One region of the Lactococcus sp. genome, then DNA from elsewhere that is predicted to be linked to it. Evidence: riboswitches for the same ligand, from Rfam matches in the RefSeq annotation. Region 1 holds a riboswitch; the other holds the start of a gene.
The links. Region 1 has a riboswitch for FMN ahead of ribD (bifunctional diaminohydroxyphosphoribosylaminopyrimidine deaminase/5-amino-6-(5-phosphoribosylamino)uracil reductase RibD). Riboswitches for the same ligand answer to the same signal wherever they lie in the genome.
Positions count from the first base shown of each region.

Region 1 (10,515 bases):
TTTCATTTAGCATATTGACTGCTCCAGCTAAGGATAAATCGACTTTTAATTCACTATCAGCAACTATACCTGGATGGACAATGGCAATTTCAGTCAACGCTTGACTACCATCATTATATTTTTCCAACTTCTCTACCTGACGATAAACAGAACCAATTAATTCATAGGTCGCCCTCTGTAGGGTCCCATCAGGGTACATCTGATCTCCAATTGAACATTTTGCTCCATGAGCTAAGGCAAGAAATGTTTCATATTCAAGTGCAGCCTTATTTTTATAGCTTCCAAAATCGGCCCAAACCTTGTGAAATTTACCTGTCATGCCCACATATTCTTTGCCAAGATTTTTAGCATACCTTACTGTTGTTGGAAAGTGTTGATAACCCCATTCTCCACTTGGAAGTGACTCAATTTCCAAATGGCTATATTCCGATAAATTTTTACGAATTGAAGGTAAAATATTTCCTTCATTAAAAAATACTGGACAGTATTTAGATTCACCCTTTACAGTAGCAGATATCTCATCTTTCAAAAATTGTTCTGTTATTTTTGAAAATAATATCCTATCCTTTTCATTAGTTGGATCTAAATTAAGATTCAGCATTTTTTCAATACAGTAATTACATGAACAAGGATCTTGCCAAACAATATCAAAAAATAAACCATCTAACTTTGATCCAAAATGTTTCATTGTATCAACAATTTGATACTTAAGATAGTCAAGGTAAGGAGTATTAAAGCATAAAGTTTTCCATCCCGGAGAAAGTTGACCATAATCATCAAATCCGTAGAGGCTACCATCTGGTTTTCTTTCCAACCATTCCGGATGACGATCTGCTGAGAAGGCGTCCCAGCCCACCGTGAGATAAATTGGAGCTTTAATTCCTACTTCATGACAGGCATCAACCTCCATCATAAGAAAATCATTAGCTAACTGAGGATGTTTCGCTGGAAGTTTAGTATCATAATAAATATGGCCATGATGGCATCTTCCTGTTAAAGTTACTGAATTAATCCGAGCACTTTTTAGAATTTTTTGAAACTTTTTCTTTTCAAAATGCCTCCCTAATGTAAATGGAAGAGCAGGTGTGTGGAAATCAAGATGAATTTGGCGATAGGGTAAATTACTCAATTTCTCTTTTTACCTCTCTAAATCTAAATTTAGTCCAAGGTTTGATATACTCTACTAAAAATTGATTATCCTCACTGATTCTTGCAACTACATTTTTTTCATGGGATTCATTTGGCATTTCTTTTTTAACAATATTCACTTCACCCTTGTATTGGCCAAAGGAATTATTCCCTATTGTAATATCCCCAAATTCAATCTTTTCCTTGGTATTGTGTTCCGGAATACTTTGTTCTTGATATTTTAGTTTAACAAATGTTGAACGAATACTATAACTATTGATATCTCCCCGATTAAAATGTTGGTTATTAAGAATCACTTCTTTTTCTAAAGAAGTAGTTTTCGAATCAAATATAACGTCAAGTTCAATTTGATCATCTCTCAAATTACTCAGTAAGCTAAGTTCTTCCTCACTTGCATATGCATTAGCGATGATAATATCGTCAATCAATCCCGTTGCAATTAGATGTTTTGCTTGTATTTCTATTGGTAAGTCTCTGTGCAATTCTAAGGTGCAAAGACCATTTGTATACACATGAGGCCCATGATCTGCTGAATGAGAATTTACAAATGCCGCTGTACGTAGTCCCATTTCTTTATATTTTTTTGAACATTTTATGAAATAATCATAATCCAGCCCTGTAAACCTTTGTGGATAAAAATTGTGGCAACCAATGATTCGCTTCATATTAGGCTGATAAGAAATGACATTTTCTAAGTAATAAGTATCATTGCTAATGTTTATCTCTAGATCTAGTTGTGAATCATCAAAAGTTATTAATGATTCAACGAGTCCATCAAAAGTGGAATCCAAGCGTACCCCTGTAGCTCCCATCTCTTTAAAGAAAGTCAAATCATGATAGCTAATATTTAATTGTTCAAAAACAGCTGGATTTAAATCTAATATCACTTCCATTCCATATTTTCTAGCATGTTTGATTGAAACTTTTAAACTTTCTAATGTTTCTTCTTCCTTTCCTTGCTCAATCATCAATAAGTTGGTAAATACTCTTTTAAAATTATATTTAGAGGCTAAGTCGATATATGCCAATGTCTCATTTATTTTTTCCTTATAAGGATAAATAGAAATTCCTAACATTTTTCTTCCTTTTTAATTCTTCATTTTTTCCTGAAAAGCTTGTTGAAATGCTTTATTCTTTTCAAGCTTCTTGTTCTTTTGCAATCATATTTTTATCAAAAGCCTTAAAGAATGGATAGTAGATTAATCCTGCTACAATAATGTTTATAATCGCAAGTACTGCTGCTCTCCAATCTAAACCTGTTGCCATCATTGCCCCGATCGGAGCAGGAAGTGTCCATGGAGCAATCGCAATCGGGTAATTTACCAAATGGAAAACTCCCATTGCTAAATAAGTAATAATCCCCATAACTACAGGAGCCAATACAAATGGAATGGCGAAAAACGGATTCATTACTATTGGAACACCGAAGATAAGCGGCTCATTGATATTGAAAATACCTGGCACTAAAGTAAAACGCCCCATTTTTTTACTAAATTCAGATTTTCCAAAGAAGGCCATTAGAAAAGCAAGGGAAAGTGTTGCTCCAGCTCCACCAATCCAAATAAACCATTGGAAAAACTGTTCTGTCATAAAATGAGGAACCACTTGTCCTGTAGCTGCCGCATTGATATTGGCATTCAAATTATCATACCAAAATGGATATAGAATAGGTGTTGCAATAATCATGCCGTGAATACCAAATACCCAAACAATTGTAATTAATAGAATTGGAACAATCACGGATAGTACATTATCTCCAGCAAAATATCTTATTGGAGAAAACACCCACTGTAAAGCACTATTAATGTCGAAATTTAGACCTACTTTGATAATCCAAACAACAACAATAACAAGTGCTCCAGGAATCAAGGCAGCAAACGAATTAATGACAGAAGTTGGGACACCGTGTGGCATCTTGATGACCATATTTCTTTTTATACAGAAACGAACCACTTCTACAGTAAAAATTGAAACAATGATTGCTGTGAACAACCCCCCAGCACCAAAATTACCCATTGGTAAAAAAGTTCCGCTCACAGATAATCCAGCTTTTTTAGCCACATCTTCAGCAATTGTAGCAGGAGAAATTGCTGCAATTAAGAAAGCAAGGACTGCTAACACACTCGTAGACACTTTATCAATCTTATAAACTTCACATAAACTTGAAGCCACACCTATACACACATAGACAGACATGAAGTTCATTGTAAAGTCCATTGGAATCGTCAACTTATCAGCATAGGGAGTAATAAAATCTTTCCAAGCATCAATAGGTAAGTTCAACATGATGATAAAAATTGAACCAATGATGGTTACGGGAATAATAACGCTCATCCCATTTCTAACAGCTGTTAGATAGCGGTTATTAGCAATGTTCCCCATTGTCTGAACGATCTTATTAAAATTTATTTTGTTCATTTTTTTATTTCCTTTTATTTTTGAACCGGTTTAATTTTAAATTAAATAAAGAATTCCTTTATTTATGAACTTTTTCTTGTATCAATTTGTATAAATCTGGAATCCCCATAGGTGTATATAGGATTCCTTCAATTGGAATTAATGGAATCCCATAACTATCAGCGTCTTTTTGTAAGTGTTCTTTTCGGAAGCTAACCTGTGGAGCCAATAACAACGCGTCCCAGTTATCCTGTTGCATTTTTAAAGAAACTTCTTCCGTACCTGTTGCTTCCATCATAAAGTCAGTATTCCCTTGTCTTTTAGCTTCTTCAACCAGATTTTCAGCTAAGATAGAAGAGCTCATACCACCACCACACGCAAGTAAAATTTTCATAAATGTCCTCCTTTTTGAACCGTTTTAATTTTACAAGAACAGTATATCATGAAAGCGATTTAATTTCAAGCTTAATTTATTTTTTTTACAGATTTTCTCCATAATAAACTTGTATTAATTTCTACTGTCGTTGTCTGTCCCTGATTTTTATCCTTGATTCTCTTTAAAATTAATTCACCAATTTTATTTCCCATCTCCTTAATTGGTTGTTCGATTACCGTTAGTTTAGGTTCAATAATATCACTGAGCTCAAAATGGTCAAATCCAATAATAGAAATATCTTCTGGAATTTTGATTCTCTTTTCAAATAGAGCCTGAACTACTCCCAGAGTCATATAGTAATTCGTTGAATAAATCGCTGTTAGTTCTTTATTTTCTATCAATTTCAAAGCCCCAACATAACCCGCTTCTTTTGTATAGTCTCCACTAACAATTAGATTTTTGGAAAATATCCCTTTAGCTTTCATACTATCTTCATAACCCTTGAAACGTTCTGAACCAATATATCTATCTGTTGTTCCCGCAACAATCCCTATATTTCTGTGTCCATTTTCATATAACTTATCTACTACATTAAAAGAGGCTTGATAATTATCTACCAATACAGTATCACTTTTAAAACCTTTGATTGGAGAATCTACTGCGACAATTGCTACACCTTCTGCTCTTAATTTATTTAAGATTTGTAAATTTTCTTCTAAATGAAATACTACAATACCATCAACTGATCTAGATCTTAAGAATTCTAATTTTCTTTCCAACTTTTGATAATCATTTTGATAATCGCCTAGTAAAAGACTATAATTGTTTTCTTCTAAGTAGTTTTCCAAATCGGACACAATAGAAGTTGCGAAAACATCAGTTAACGAGTTAACAAGTACTCCAACTGAATGACTTCGATTATTTTTTAAACCCTTTGCAATAATGTTCTCTTCGAATCCTAAGGTCTCAATAGCATTCTTAACATTTATCATATTTTGTTTTTTTAATTGATGACCATTCAAATACCTAGAGACTGTTCCTATAGAAACACCAGCTTTTTTTGCGACTTCTCTAATCGTTACCATATCATGTACCAACTTTAACTATCTTTTCTAACATAAGCTTACCATAATTACTGTTTTTTTTTAAGTTTCATGTGTCTTATGTTTATCTAAAATAAGAAGCTAAGAACCATTCGGGTGATAGACTCTTAAAATAATATTTTTTTAATAAACCTTCCTAGAAAATGATTTCTAAAACATATAAACAAAAAAAGTATTAATAAAAAATAAAAGGAAACCCAATATGGAGCTTTCCTTTTATTTTTTATTAATTGATTTTCTTTGCAGAACTCTTGAATTTTGTCTGATTTCAAATTTTAAACACCTTAAGACATTTTAGCCATCAAATCAACCATCTCAATCGCACCAACTGCTACCTCAAATCCTTTATTTCCTGCTTTTGTTCCTGAACGTTCAATCGCTTGTTCAATATTCTCTGTCGTCAGTACTCCAAACATAACAGGGATATTTGAGTTCAGTGAAACATGGGCAATCCCTTTAGAAACCTCGCTACAAACAAAATCATAATGTGAAGTAGAACCTCGAATCACCGTACCTAAGCAGATAATGGCATCATATTTATCTGAACTCGCCATTTTTTGCGCAATAAGTGGAATTTCAAATGCTCCTGGCACCCAAGCAATATCAATTTGTTCTTCTTGAACACCATGTCTTTTGAGAGCATCTAAGGCCCCTGCTAAGAGTTTTGCGTTGATGAATTCGTTAAAACGTGCAACTACAATTCCATATTTGGCATTTCCTGTTGTTAAATTTCCCTCAAATACTGTCATTTTTCTATCCATGCTTTCTTTTTATTTTAATCGAACAAATGTCCCATTTTAGTTTGCTTTACTTTTAAATAATCCTGATCAAATTCATTTTCTTTAATTTGAATTGGAACTCTTTCTTTAACTGGTAGTCCATATTTTGAAAAATCATTGATTTTTTGTGGGTTATTAGTCATTAATCTTAAAGACTTCACACCAAGTGTTTTCAGAATTTGAGCACCTATGGAGTATTCACGCGCATCTTCTTCAAAACCCAGGGCTAAATTTGCTTCAATTGTATCAAGCCCCTCATCTTGAAGTGAATAAGCACGAAGTTTGTTGATTAAACCGATTCCTCGCCCTTCTTGCCGAAGATATAATAAAATCCCTCGTCCCTCGGCATTTATCTGTGTTAGAGCTTGTTCTAATTGTTCACCACAATCACATTTCATTGAGCCAAAAGCATCTCCAGTCAAACATTCCGAATGAACTCGGCAAAGCACTGCTTCTCCCTCTCCAATGTCCCCCTTAACTAGGGCGACATGATGCTCACCATTTGTTTTATTGACAAACCCAAAGATTTCAAAATAACCATATTTTGTTGGAAGTTTCGCTCTGGTAACTTGCTCAACCAGTTGTTCATTTTGTTTTCGATATTCTTGTATGGCCTTGATTGTAATAAAATTCAAGTCCCATTCTTTTGCTTTTTCTTGAAGTTCTTCTGTGCGCATCATGCTGCCATCTTCGGCCATTATTTCAACACAAACTCCCACTTCCTTTAGACCAGCAAGTCGTAACAAATCAACTGTTGCTTCTGTGTGTCCATTGCGTTCTAAGACTCCATTTTTCTTTGCAATCAGAGGAAAGACATGACCAGGTCTTCGAAAATCTTCGACTGAACTTTCTTCATCAGCAAGTTTTCTAATAGTCAGCGAACGGTCAAAGGCTGATACCCCTGTACTTGTCTCTACATGATCGACAGAAACAGTAAAAGCTGTCCCGTGGTTGTCTGTATTTCTCTCCGTCATTGCTGACAAATGCAGACTCTTAGCATATTTTTCACTCATCGGACTACAAATTAATCCCTTTGCCTGACTGGCCATGAAATTTATCTTTTCTGGACTAATCATTTCGGCTGCACAAATCAGATCTCCTTCATTTTCTCTATTCTCATCATCAGTGACAATAATTATTTCACCTGCTTTAAGGGCTGTTAAGGCTTCTTCTACTGTATTATATTGAAACATTTTATCTCCTCTTAAAATCCATAATCAATTATTTTATCCTTTGTCAGCAAGGAAGGCCCTGTAAAAGAATCTTTCCCAGTAAGTAATTTTTCGATATATTTACCCAATATATCGTTCTCCAAATTAACTTTATCTCCAACCTTCTTTCCAGACAATATGGTCTCTTTGATAGTATGAGGAATTATTGACACACTAAAAGATTTTGAAGTCACATGAGCCACCGTAAGACTGATGCCATCAATCGTAATAGAGCCTTTTTCAACAACATATTTCATTAAGTCTACAGTTGTTTGAACTTCAAACCAAACCGCATTTTCTTCCTTCTTGATTGATAAAATCTTTCCTGTGCCATCAATATGCCCTGAAACAATATGCCCGCCAAATCGACCATTTAGAGCCATTGCTCGCTCTAAATTAACTTTACTTCCTACTTTTAATTCCCCTAAATTTGAACGCTTGAAACTCTCTGGCATAACATCTGCTGTAAATTCTTTATGATTAAATGCGGAAACAGTCAAACAGAGACCATTTGTTGAGATAGAATCCCCAAGTTTTAAATCTTCGAAGATGCTGGAAGCTCGAATGCTTAATTTAGACGACTTATCTCTCTTTTGAATTTGAGTTACTTCTCCTATTTCCTCAATAATTCCTGTAAACATTAAATGAGCTCACTTTCTAATAATATATCTTCTCCTAAATAGACCACTTTCGGTCGGTCTAGTAAATAGGCTTGATTGGGATGCTCTACTCCTTGTCCTTCAACAGGACTTCGAGCTTCTTTCCCACCAAATATTTTAGGGGCAATATAGGCCTGAACTTTTTGAACAATTCCTGCTTTTAATGCTGAAGCGTTGAGTCTTGCTCCCCCTTCTAAAATAAGACTATCAATTTCTCTTTCTCCTAACTTAGTGATTAAATCTTTCAAATCCAAATGTTCAGATATGGAAGAAACTAGTAAAATCTCACAACCAGCTTCAATAAAAGCTTGATGTTTTTGAATGTTTTCATTTGAGGTAGCAATGATTGTTGGAATTTTAAATGCAGTAGAAACAATCTTAGACGTAAGAGGAGTTCGAAGTTGAGTATCACAAATAATTCTAATTGGATTTATCCCATTTTTTATTCTGGCAGTTAATTGTGGGTCATCTTTCAGAAGTGTTTCAACACCAATCATGATTGCCATGAAACGTGAACGGTCTTCATGTACCTTTTGTCTTGCTTTTTCACCTGTAATCCATTTGGATTGACCTTTATAAGTCGCAATTTTTCCATCAAGAGTCATCGCATACTTCATCATGACGTAGGGGGTTCTTTGAGTGACGTAATGAAAAAAAATCTTATTTAAGTCTTTGCACTCTTTTTCTAGAACTTTTAATGAAACATCAATTCCAGCTTTTTTCATTGCTTCAATTCCCTTACCAGCTACTAAAGGATTTGGGTCTAGACTCCCAATGACTACACGCTTCACTTTATTTTTGATGATTGCTTCAAAACAAGGCGGTTGCTTGCCTTGGTGGGCACAAGGTTCTAAGGTCACATAAATGGTTGACCCCTTCGGTGATTCTATACAAGATTTAAATGCATTGATTTCCGCATGTGCTTCTCCATATTTCTCATGATAACCTTGACCAATAATTCGACCATCATTGACAATAATCGCTCCTACTTGAGGATTTGGATTAACGTTTCCCTCGCCTTTTCGAGCTAGTAGGATTGCTAAATTCATAAAATGCTCATCATTTTCCATCCATTTATCCTTTCTAAAAAAAATAAGCCCCAAAATAATATTTCAAGGGCTTAGGATAATTTTCTATTTTATTCAAGCAAAAAAACAGCTCAAAAAAAACCAAAAATGGAGTGAATTAGATAGATTCACTCCAGAGTTTAAGGCTAAATAGACATAATACTATCATGAGTATTATGGGTTTTTATCTTCTTTCATCCAGACTATACTGTCGGCCTCGGAGTTTCACCGAATCATGCTGCTAGCAGCTCGCGGGCTATACCGCCGGTAGGGAATTCCACCCTGCCCTGAAGATTTATTAAATTGTAGCTAAAGTATAGCATTTAATTTTAAAGATTGTCAAGATATAAAAACGTATTCTTTAAAATAATTATTTTGAAGGTCCTATCAAAAGTCTAATGATATATTTATTTATCAAATAATATTATATTTATATATTTGCTCAAAAATTACAATTTTGCTAAAATGGCTCTATTAGAACAATAGGATAATATCATGCAAGAAATAAAAATAAATGATCAGCTCACTTGGCTTTCTTTTAATGTTGAGGACCTTAGAAATACTTCTGAGCTTGCTACTTATGGCATTGACCTAGAAACACTTCAATATGCCGAAGATAAAAACGAACGTCCCCATACAGAATTTATTCCTGACAGCCAAGACTTTGTGCTTATTTTTAATAGTTTAGATTTACTCAAGTCAGAAGCTCATTACAAGACAGTTCCCGTTACCTTTGTAGCACAAAAAAAACGATTAATTACACTCTATCATCCAGAAAATGAATACTTAATTAATCAAATAAAAAGTTATTGTTTACAAAATAAGCCACAAACGGTCTATCAACTTCTTTTTATCAGTTTATTTTTAATTTCCGAGGCTTTCTTTCCTTATTTGGAAAAAATTGATAAGTCTAAAGAAGAAATTAATCAAAAATTGCGTGAAAAAACAACCAAGAAAAATTTGCTCGCACTTTCTGATATTGAAACGGGAATGCTCTACATTGTGTCTAGTGCCAATCAAAATACTTTACTACTTGAGCAGCTTAAAACTAAAAGTATTTACAGACAGTTCAATGAAACTGAAAAAGAACAGCTTGAAGATGCGATAATCGAAGCCCAACAGCTTGCAAGTATGACTCAGCTCAATGCACAAATTCTTGAACAGTTGGCCGGAACTTATAATAATGTCCTTAATAATAATCTAAATGATAATATGACGACCTTAACTATCGTATCAGTTCTTTTAGCTGGTTTGGCCGTCATTACTGGTTTTTTTGGAATGAATGTTCCGCTTCCGCTCACTCATCAAAAAGATGCTTGGGTCTGGATTATTGGCGCATGTATCATTCTTTGGCTACTATATGCCGCCCTCTTTCGTTATATTATTGGTCGAAGACAATAAAAAAAATCAGCAAAAGCTGATTTTTTTATTTTATTTTTACGCTTGCAATTTTTTCAAGGTCATCAGCAATTGGATGTCCATTGCTTGTTCGATCTGATAATGATAAATCGCACAAATTAATATCATATTTCTTGCCAGTCTCACTGATAACTTCTAATACTTGTTCATCAGTTTCTTTTGTCGCTGGTGCTTTAGCTTGACTGAACAAATCTAATTCTTCGGTCAATGCTGATAAATCAGCAGTTGACTTGATTAAGCCAGCCGCAAATACGGTATGGTTATTTGTCTTCAATGTTCTTAAAACTTGAAGCCCTCGATTTGCTCGTGATGTGGCTGGAATATCCTCTGTTTTAACTCGTTTGATAAATGCCCG
Region 1 is NZ_JAVXIY010000006.1:36,726-47,240, reverse strand. Features, by position in the region: gene RSC39_RS07035 (alpha-amylase family protein) at 1-1,129, opposite strand, end outside; gene RSC39_RS07030 (MupG family TIM beta-alpha barrel fold protein) at 1,122-2,225, opposite strand; gene RSC39_RS07025 (PTS transporter subunit EIIC) at 2,287-3,567, opposite strand; gene RSC39_RS07020 (PTS diacetylchitobiose transporter subunit IIB) at 3,626-3,940, opposite strand; gene RSC39_RS07015 (LacI family DNA-binding transcriptional regulator) at 4,012-5,007, opposite strand; gene ribE (6,7-dimethyl-8-ribityllumazine synthase) at 5,310-5,774, opposite strand; gene RSC39_RS07005 (bifunctional 3,4-dihydroxy-2-butanone-4-phosphate synthase/GTP cyclohydrolase II) at 5,801-6,997, opposite strand; gene ribE (riboflavin synthase) at 7,009-7,656, opposite strand; gene ribD (bifunctional diaminohydroxyphosphoribosylaminopyrimidine deaminase/5-amino-6-(5-phosphoribosylamino)uracil reductase RibD) at 7,656-8,744, opposite strand; FMN riboswitch at 8,924-9,040, opposite strand; gene RSC39_RS06990 (magnesium transporter CorA family protein) at 9,237-10,142, shown strand; gene parC (DNA topoisomerase IV subunit A) at 10,168-10,515, opposite strand, start outside.

Region 2 (10,515 bases), on a different contig from region 1:
GGTTGGGTAAGCTGTAGATAAAAACGTTTGTCCTAACATTCCAGCAAAGGTCCCAATCAAAATCATTGCAAACATGACATTTCTAAAATAATGATTGCCATGAATATCTTTTGAATAGTCTTTTCCCATTAGTTCAGGCATTTATTGTTCCTCCTTTTCTTGTTCTAAGATTGACATGCTCGTTTGTATAAAGAGCGCCCAAGCTTCAATGAAGTGTTGAGTCCTCTCTTCTCCCATCGCTTCAAAAACATTTGAGATGCGAGTAATGGTACGCGTACGCCGTTCTTTTGTTTCTTTTCGTCCTTTATCCGTCAGAAAAACTAATATTTTTCTACGATCTTCTCTTGAAATTTCTCTTGAAATCATTCCTTTTTCCTCAAGATTATTAAGAATATTTGCAACTCGTGCGGTGCTAGCTCCAATATATCTCGCAATGTCACTCGGGACAATTAAAGTGCCAGCATTTTTATAAAGATAAACCAAAACCAGAGGCTCGCCTTGAGCGTTCTCATTGAGTTTCAGCAAAACTTTTTTTGCGTTTTTTTGCTTCATACATGAGAAAAAGTCTTCTGCTGCTTTTGTATAATCCATACGTTTCCTTTCTGAAAAAAATCTTTTTTTGCTAACTATACTTCATTGCTAACGATATTAACATTTATAGGATATTCTTTTATTTGAAGATTGTCAATTATTTTATTTAATTTACTTATGTTTTATTTGTGTGTAATTTATAAATCTTTTATAACGCCAATTGTTTTTTTGGAATATCATAACGGTTCCTACTCTAAGAACGACTTTCTAAATTCCAAAGGGCTTTTCACTACGGCTAAACGAGAATGCCCAACTTAGAACAAAACATTTCAAGACCCTGATTTATCTTTTAAGCCTAATGGCCACGAACAACACGGTATTTACTAAGCGTCAGTTAAATGGATAAAATTTATGAATTTAAACTCTAAGAACATTTCATCAAAATATTACACAAACTGAATAGAATAAATTAAGAAGCAAATCTTACAAAAATAACCCCCAGTATTTCATAATACTGAGGGTTATTTTATTAAAAAAAAACAAAAAAACCACCAAATAACTTTGGCAGTTTTTTCAAATTGATAACAATTCTTATTTAAGAGTGATTGAAGCACCAGCTGCTTCAAGTTTTTCTTTGATTTCGTTAGCTTCTGATTCAGAAAGACCTTCTTTAACAACTGTTGGTGCACCATCAACGAGTTCTTTAGCTTCTTTAAGTCCAAGACCAGTGATTCCACGTACTTCTTTGATAACTGCAACTTTTTTGTCGCCAGCTGCTGTCAATTCAACGTCGAATGAATCTTTAGCTGCTGCTGCTTCACCAGCACCTGCTGCTGCTGCAACTGGAGCTGCTGCTGTTACGTCAAATTTTTCTTCGATTGCTTTTACAAGTTCAGAAAGTTCAAGGATTGTTGCGTTTTCAAGTTCAGCAACGATGTTTTCAATGTTCAATGCCATTTTAATATTCTCCTATTAATTTTTTAGTTTATTGCGTAAATCCGCCGATATAAGTGATGTTGCTTATAATTAAGCAGCTGATTCTTCTTTTTCTGCAACAGCTTTGACTGCAAGAGCCACGTTGCGGATAGGTGCTTGAAGCACTGAAAGAAGCATAGAAAGAAGTCCATCGCGGCTTGGAAGAGACGCAATAGCTTGGATTTCTTCTTTAGAAGAAACTTTACCTTCGATGACACCAGCTTTGATTTCAAGATTTTCAGCATCTTTTGCGAAATCAGCCAAAACTTTTGCAGGTGCTACAACATCTTCGTTAGAAAATGCTACTGCTGATGGGCCAGAGAAAGCTTCTGATAAACCTTCAAGACCAGCTTTTTCAGCTGCACGACGCAAGATTGAGTTTTTAACCACTTTAAATTCAACGCCTGCTTCACGAAGTTGTTTACGAAGTTGAGTATCTTCATCAACTGATAAACCACGTGAATCTGCAACAACGATAGATGCTGCTTCAGTCATTTTTTGTGCGTAAACATCAACCAATTCTGCTTTCTTAGCAATTGTTGCTTCATTTACTTTGTAATCGCTCATTTTTTTACCTCCATTTTATTTTGGTTGTAGAAACAAAAAATCTCTACACACAAAAGACATAGAGAGTTCAATTATCATTTTGATATTTGTCCTCGGTAGGAAGTTTATGACTTTCGTCCCCTACTGTCTTCGGTCAGTTCTTTTAGAACCGTAAATAAGTATATCAAAGTTTTTTTAGAAATGCAAGGATAAACTTACTTTGAAATCTATTTATCTTTTATTAATCTATATCTACTGAAAAATATCTTCTATATTTATTGCTTTCCTTTTGAGATTCTAGTATAAGCAAGACCGAAATAAAAAATAGAAAAGAATAAAGTCATCATGTCCAGCAGTAACCAAGGAACTGCCTGTGTAATCCAATTTCCAACTATCAACAAGATAAATGGATAAAAGCTAACGATATCAAAAGGCTTCCCAAAAAATGAGTCTCTGGTATGTTTGGCAAATTAAATGTAACTATCAATAGGAAGAAAATAGCAAATAACCATTGCCCTAATAATCCTAGACGAATAGTATTCTTACTCTTTGTCATGAAATTATATCCTTAAAATATTTTCTTCCTAAATCACATAATTTAATATTCCTAATGGATTTATTTTTAAAATATCTCAGCATACTTCAATGAATATTTTGCATTAAAAAACTATACCAAGTTATTTATAAAATCCACTATTATCTTTCATAAAAGCATTCAAAAAGATTATACCACTTTAATATTTATTTCAAAAGAAAAAGCCGAACCATTTCGACTTTTATTTTATTTTATTTTTTATCTCAGTTCATGCAATATTCTTCTGATTTTTTGAACCGTGAAAAAATTTCACGTTAATGATCTTTTTTTCCTTTTTTTCTTTCACTTTGTCGTCATTTTCTATCAATTTTTGTGAAAGCAATAGGACAAGTTCATAAACAACTACAAAGATTAATCCAATCCCCAGTATTGGCATAATTTCTCTTATCCAATTCATTTTAAGCCCTCATTTAATCTATAATTTGTGATTCTTCAATCTCTTCAAAATTATCAACCACTGGCCCAATAATGCGGAAATTATCTTCCTGTCCTAGATAAAAGTCCTTGTATTGTGGGTCTGGATTGAGTGAATGAATTCGGAAATTTCCGTCTTCTTCTTCAAATACTTGTTTAATATATAAGCGTTCTTCTCCCAAATCTCCTTCAGCAATGGCATAGACATCTCCACTCCGTCCAAAACCTGTGTGTAAGAATGTTGCAATAGAAAAATTTGGAAAATCTGGTTCCATGGATTCACCTTTAACTCTGGCAGCGCCATCATATCGTCCAAGATTTTCTGTTGTATATGCTCTATAATGTCCGCCTGTATTATTAGCTGTTTGACCAAAACCTGCTGAAAGCGCTTCGTCTTCAACAACAGCATACTGTAATGAAGAACGTCTATAAGTTTTCAAATCAATGAGATCTGCTTTATTCTGTTCTATGAGAAAATCAGTGAAATTAATGACAGATTCCTGTTGTTCTCCTGTCAGCGAACGATAATTTTCAATTAATTGTTTTTCTGCACCATTATCAGGATTCTTGATTAATTCTTGAATGGGTAAATCATATATATCTGCTAGCTTTTCTAATAATTCTAAAGTTGGATTAGTTGCCTTTTGTTCCCAAAGGACGTAAGCATTTTGTTTCATTCCTAGTTTATCTGCTAATTGACTTTGCGTAAGTTTAGCTTCTTTTCTGAGTTTTTTTAAATTCTGACCAAAATTCATAACTTCTCCTTTTCTATCACTTTATCAAACTTTCTTATATTATATCTCTTATTTCATTTTTTGTCAATCTTTTTATCAGATAAACTGATAAAAAGATAAAAACCACTGATAACAGTGGTTTCAAAGTTCTTTTTGTAATGTTTGAATTCGATACATGTCAGCATAGTATCCATTAAGCTCTAAGAGTTCATCATGATTTCCTCGTTCAATAATTTCTCCCTTATTTAAGACTAAAATCTGGTCAGCATCTTTGATTGTTGATAGGCGATGAGCAATCGCCATTGTCGTTCGATTTTGACGCATATTTGTCAACCCGTCTTGGATAAGCGCTTCTGTTTCAGTATCAATATTAGCCGTTGCTTCATCTAATAAGAGTATCTTTGGATTTCGGACGATTGTCCGAGCAAAGTTAATTAACTGACGCTCACCAGCTGAAAAAGCAGCCCCACCTTCAATCACTTTTGTTTCATAACCATTTTCTAAATCCTTGATGAAATGGTCAGCTTGAACAAATCTCGCAGCTTCTTTCGCAGCTTCGTCAGTAATGTGAGAATTCATCATTTTAATATTGTCAGTCACAGAGGCCACAAACATAAAGGAATCCTGTAAAACTAAACCAATTTTATGGCGAAGTTCTTCTTTAGTAAAGGTCCGAATATCTTGGTCATCAATCAAAACTTGGCCCTCTATAAATTCATAAAAACGCATAAAGACATTGATAATACTTGATTTACCAGAACCAGTGTGTCCGACAAAAGCAAGCGTCTCTCCAGGATTTACAATGAAAGAAATATTTTTCAAAACTTGATGTTCTCCGTCATAAGAAAAACTGACATTTCGAAATTCAATTTTTCCTTGCTCAATCAGTGGAGCTTGGCTGACAGAACTTTCATTTCCTTGTTTTGGGGCAAATTCCTGTTCTTCCATAATTGTTTTAATTCGACTAGAAGCCACTAAACCATTTGAAAAGTTTGACAAAGAATCCATTAGTCCTGAAATAGGATTAAAGTAAATTTGAACATTACTGATAAAGGCGTAAATTAATCCTGCTTCAACCACTGCATGTAAACTCCGATTAGAATACATCAGTAAGACTACTACAATAGAAATTGCCATCAAGAAGTTTACCAGAGGACTCAGCAAAATACCATTAATTTGAATGACTTTTTTTCTATAACCATAGTATTCATCATTTGTTTTTTCAAATTCATTTCCCAAACGACTTTCTTGACGAAACTGTTGAATGATCCTCATACCAGAAATGTATTCATTTAATTTCGTGTTTAACTCTGAACGTTTAGCAAGCATGGCTTGGTAAACTTTTGTACTCACTTTTTGATAAATGATAACTGCCAAAATCAATAATGGCAAAATCAACAACATTACCAGAGCAATTTTGTGGTCAATAACAAACAAAGCAACAAATGCAATGACAATCGAAAGAACACTTGTCAATGCATTAAATAAAGTCTGCCAGAAATCAAATAAATCAGTATCATTTGTAATTCTGGTTATCAGCCAGCCTGTTGGCTTCTGATCAAAATATCTCATACCTAGCTGATGAATTTTTCCATAAACTTTCTTACGAATGTATTGATTGACAAAAATTGAACCATTCTGAAGATAATTCCATTTGAAAAAGAAAGCAATTGAATTAATTATTGCTAGAAGCAGATAAAGTCCTGCAAAATAGAAAATAATCTGGTCATTTGCCTTCATTGGAGTCAAATAAGAATCCATAAAAACTGATAAAACAAAAGGCATCAGTGAAGCCAGAGCTGTTGTAATCACACTAAAAACAAAAGCCCAAATAAAATACCTTTTGAAAGGAAGTAAGAATTTAAAAATAAATTTAAAAACTTGCCAACTTTCTCTGACAGACATTTTGTCAGTAGATTTCTCCATTTTCTTCTCCTTCCCGATTTACTGACGAACCTGTCAGTAAATTTTCATCTTTATCAGTGGCTGTTAAATGACTTTCAATTTGTTGCATTTGCCACATTTGAGCATACCAGCCCCCTGTTTTCACCAAATCTTCATGCAGACCACGCTCAATAATTTTTCCTTCGTCTAAAACAAGAATTTCATTAGCTTCCATTACTGATGACAATCTGTGGCTGACAACCAGTGTTGAACTCTCATGACGCAGAGCCTTCAAGTTTGACAAAATCAACTGTTCGGTCTTGGCGTCAACCGCTGATAATGCATCATCTAAAATCAATAATTTAGGCTGAATAAGCAGTGCCCTCGCAATAGATAATCTTTGTTTTTGTCCACCAGAAAGCGAAACCCCACGCTCACCGACCAAAGTGTCATATCCTTCAGGAAAAGTAATAATATCATCATGAATTCCAGCCGTTTTGGCTGCAATTTCAACTTCTTCTTGACTCGCTGATATCTTGGCAAAGCGAATATTGTCTCTGACAGACATCGAAAATAGAAAATGTTCTTGTGGAACATAACCAATTGCTGGCAAATACTCATCTAACTGATAATTCTTTATATCCTGATCAGCAAAGGTGATTTGTCCTTTGTAATGGTCAAACTCTCGCATTAAAAGTTTAATGATTGTTGATTTACCTGCACCAGTCCGCCCAACCAAACCTAAAACTTGACCTTCTTTTAAATTAAATTGAACTTTCTCCAGATTTCGTCCTTCATTTTCATTCGGATAAGTAAAACTTTCAATATCAAAAGATAAATCACCTTCTTTGGGCATTTTTAAAGTCCCCTCAGAAATCTTAGATTCTGCTTTTTGAGCTAATAATTTATCTACTCGACTATAGGAAGCTCGTCCACGTTCAATAACATTAAAGAGGACACCAATTGCAAACATCGGCCAAACTAAATTTCCAATATAAGTCACAAAAGCAACCAGTTGACCAAGGGTTAAGACATGATGAACAACATAATATCCCCCTAAAAGAATTGTCAGAGTGTAAGATAATCCGACAATCAGAGTAATTAGAGGGTCATACATTGAATCAATCCAATTGACCCGAACAAAGGCTTTATCAATATTATCCAATTTATCTTGAAAATCAGCCATATCTTGTTCTTCTTCGCCAAAAGATTTGATTGCTTTCATTCCTGTGATTGATTCTTGAACTTTATCATTCATTTCCGAAAATGTTTCTTGAGCGTGTTCAAAACTCACATGAATTTTGTCTCCCAAAATTTTAGATACTAACGCTAACAAAGGTAAAGGAAGGACAGCAATAATCGTCAAACGCCAGTCGATAAATAAAAGCATGGCGATGATTGTCATCCCGCCCGTCATTAAAGAATCCGCCCAAGTCAAAACCCCAAGTCCAGCAACACTCTGTATCGCTTGCAAGTCATTCGTCGCATGGGCCATCAAATCGCCCGTTCGATTTCTTTGATAAAAAAGGGTGTCCATTCGCAAGAAATGTCTAAAAAGACGACTACGGATAATTTTTTCTAGTTTAAAAGCTTCGCCCCAAATATTTGTTGACCAAAGAAAACGAAAGCCATATTCAACAAAAGCCGTCAACAGTAAAATACCAGAAAAACTCAGAATTAAAGATAAAGTCAAGTTTCGCTTAACAATATGGTCAATGATTTTTCCAATAATTAAAGGTGGAATCAAGTGTGTCAAAGAGACAATAAAAAGGGCCAATAGACCAACGCCATAACCTTTTCTCTCTGCCTTAAAAAACCACCACAAATCTTTAAAAATTTTCATACAGTTTATTCCAATTTATTATATAATATTCTAAATATTAGTATACCATAAAGAAAGCGATTAAAACAGACTATTTAAACCATTATTGCCCATATTTTTAATAAAAAAAAGAAGTTTCAACAAAAAGTGAGACTTCTTTTTATAAGCTATTTACGCATTATAGAACTTAACTACTTTATTTTTTTTGAATACAGTAACAATCAAGCCGAAAACAAGGGCAAAAATGATATATTGCAAGGCATTGAAAGGTAAAACAACTGTTAAGAGGTAAGTTGGATTTAAAGTAACTGATAGCGAACCCATGTTAAAGAGATGTGTTGCTCCAGCAAAAATTTTGTCAACATCAAATCCTGCAGCCAGGCGATATAATGGTAGAGCATAGAAAACATTCAATACCATCATTACAAGGACTGAAGCAATAGTCGCTAAGACAATCCCAACTGTATAATTTTTAATTGAAAACTTCTTCTTTGTAAAGAACCAAACGATGGCCATGAAAATTCCTAGAGCAACAAAGTTCATTGGAACTCCAATCCATGTTGATGGGCCTTGATTAAATAGAAGATACCATAAGACAGAGCGAATAAAGAGGATAATAAATCCATCACCCAATCCTAAAGTAAAGACTCCTATAAGTACAGGAATGATTGAAAGTTCCACTTTCATAAAATCAATTCCAGGCAATAACGGAAACTGCAAAATTGGCAACAATAAAATTGTTGATAATGCAGCAAGCATGGCAATTAATACCATCCGACGTGTTTTAGACATAAAAAAACCTCCAAATATGAGAAAATAATTCTTCAAATTTCGAGGAAGTTGATAGACATTTTTGGTTTAGCTAAAAACAGTAAGCCGACCAAGGTCGATTACTCTGCAAAAATTGTTCATCTTCTTCCATCCAGACTTTACTGTCGCTAGCAGAGTTTCACTGCTTCAATCGCCGTAGCGAATCGCGGAGTCATAAGGTCAAAGCCTTATTTACCGCCGGTCCCGAATTACACGGTGCCCTGAAGATAATCTCATTATAGCACAAAAATAGTTTGCTTATCAAGAATAAGATTTGCTTAAGAAATAAAAAAACAACTCTTTACCAGAATTGTCTTTTATAATAATCAGCTTAATTTCCTTGCGCAGCATTAATCAATTGAGAAACTTCTTTTTTACTCAAACGACGGAATTGTCCTGTAGGCAGTCCATCCAATGTAAGTGTTCCATATTGAATACGACTTAATTTTTGTACTGGAAGTCCAGCAGCAGCAAACATCTTCTTAACTTGATGATTTTGACCTTCATGAATCGTCAAGCTAACAATTGAATGGTTTTTTGTTTTTTCTTGTTTGATAATTTCATAACGAGCCGGGCTAACTTTCTTACCTTCAATCGTCATTCCAAGTGTTAAGGGACGCAAGTTTTCTTTGTTCGCTTGTCCTTCAACCTTGGCCACATAAACTTTATCAACACCGTGACTTGGGTGAGTCATCATATTTGTGAATTCCCCATCGTTCGTGAGTAAAAGTAAGCCACTAGTATCCCAGTCCAAACGCCCTACTGGATAGATACGTTCTTTAACTTGAGGCATTAAATCCATCACCGTTTGACGTCCTTTATCATCACTGACAGAAGAAATATAACCTCTTGGTTTGTTCAATAGATAATAAACAGGTTCTTCATTATAAACTGCCACTCCATTAACTTCGACGACATCTCCAGTTGAAACTTGATAACCTAAATTTGTCATCGGGACATTATTAACTGTCACTTTTCCCGCCAAAATTAGTTCTTCTGCTTTACGTCTGCTTGCCACTCCTGCATGGGCCAAATATTTATTGATTCTCATTTTCTTCACTTTCGTTAAATAGGGTTTGTTGTTCTGCCACATATCTTGACTCATCAATTTCAGGTAATTCTTCTAAATTATTGATACCAATATAATCTAGGAAAAATTCAGTAGTCGCATAAAGGCTAGGACGTCCCGGTGCTTCAACTTGCCCTACTTTTTCAACTAAATCAAAAGCACGAAGCGTAGATAAAACACCTGACGAGTTAACTCCGCGTAATTGATCAATCTCAATACGCGTTAATGGTTGTTTGTAAGCAATTATTGAAAGAACTTCAAGAGCAGATTTTGACAAAGATTGGTTAAGTGGAGTTTTCGCATAATTTTTAAGAATCTCTGAAAAGTCTTCTTTTGTGGCCATACGATATTTTCCAGCCGTTTCAATAATTGTCAAAGCTGATTCTCTATCAGAATGATATTTTTCTTTCAAATAATCAATTTGTTGCTGACAAGCTTGTTTAGACATTTCTGTCAGTGATGACAACTCTGTCAATGTTAAACCAGCTTCTCCAGATACAAAAAGTAAAAGTTCACATGTCGCTGTCTTATTCACTAATTTCTTTTCTTTCTAAAATAATTTCTCCAAAGAGCTCTCCTTGAGAAAAAGAAACTTGCTGATTTTTAATCAATTCTAGAAGAGCCATAAATGTTGTGACGAGTTCATCTTTATTGGTTTTATCTGAAAATAAATCTGTAAATTTACATATTTTTTGTTCTGTAAATTTTTGATTTAATTCAAAAATTTTATCCGCAATCGTAAATTTTTCAGCTGCAATCATTGTATTATCATCTTCAATTTGTTGCCTTTGTAATTCCAAAATTTTACTAAAGGCTAAGAACAAATCCAATGCCGTTTTATCTTGCAATAAGACTGTCTCATCTGTGATGATTTCAGTTTTCGATTTAGAATAATAATGACTACGTTCTTGATGCAATTCGTCCAAATCCTCTGAAAGCATTTTATACTTCCGATATTCGTCGATTTGAGCTAATAAATCATATTCAAGCTGCTCGGTATCTTCTATAAAAGTTTCGGTCACCGTTGGCAAAAGTCTTCTTGATTTTATCAACATCAACTGACTTGCCATCAGCATATATTCACCAGCCAACTCCAACTCAAGTTCTTTCATCGTTTGGATATAGATAAGGTACT
Region 2 is NZ_JAVXIY010000005.1:66,506-77,020, forward strand. Features, by position in the region: gene RSC39_RS06160 (MDR family MFS transporter) at 1-141, opposite strand, end outside; gene RSC39_RS06165 (MarR family transcriptional regulator) at 142-591, opposite strand; gene rplL (50S ribosomal protein L7/L12) at 1,123-1,488, opposite strand; gene rplJ (50S ribosomal protein L10) at 1,558-2,073, opposite strand; ribosomal protein L10 leader region at 2,099-2,224, opposite strand; gene RSC39_RS06180 (hypothetical protein) at 2,856-3,044, opposite strand; gene RSC39_RS06185 (XRE family transcriptional regulator) at 3,058-3,816, opposite strand; gene RSC39_RS06190 (ABC transporter ATP-binding protein) at 3,937-5,721, opposite strand; gene RSC39_RS06195 (ABC transporter transmembrane domain-containing protein) at 5,705-7,522, opposite strand; gene RSC39_RS06200 (ECF transporter S component) at 7,673-8,293, opposite strand; FMN riboswitch at 8,408-8,544, opposite strand; gene RSC39_RS06205 (pseudouridine synthase) at 8,643-9,362, opposite strand; gene scpB (SMC-Scp complex subunit ScpB) at 9,349-9,915, opposite strand; gene RSC39_RS06215 (segregation/condensation protein A) at 9,908-10,515, opposite strand, start outside.
Region 2: it holds a riboswitch for FMN, as region 1 does, so the genes downstream of both, RSC39_RS06200 (ECF transporter S component) here and ribD (bifunctional diaminohydroxyphosphoribosylaminopyrimidine deaminase/5-amino-6-(5-phosphoribosylamino)uracil reductase RibD) in region 1, are expected to answer to the same signal.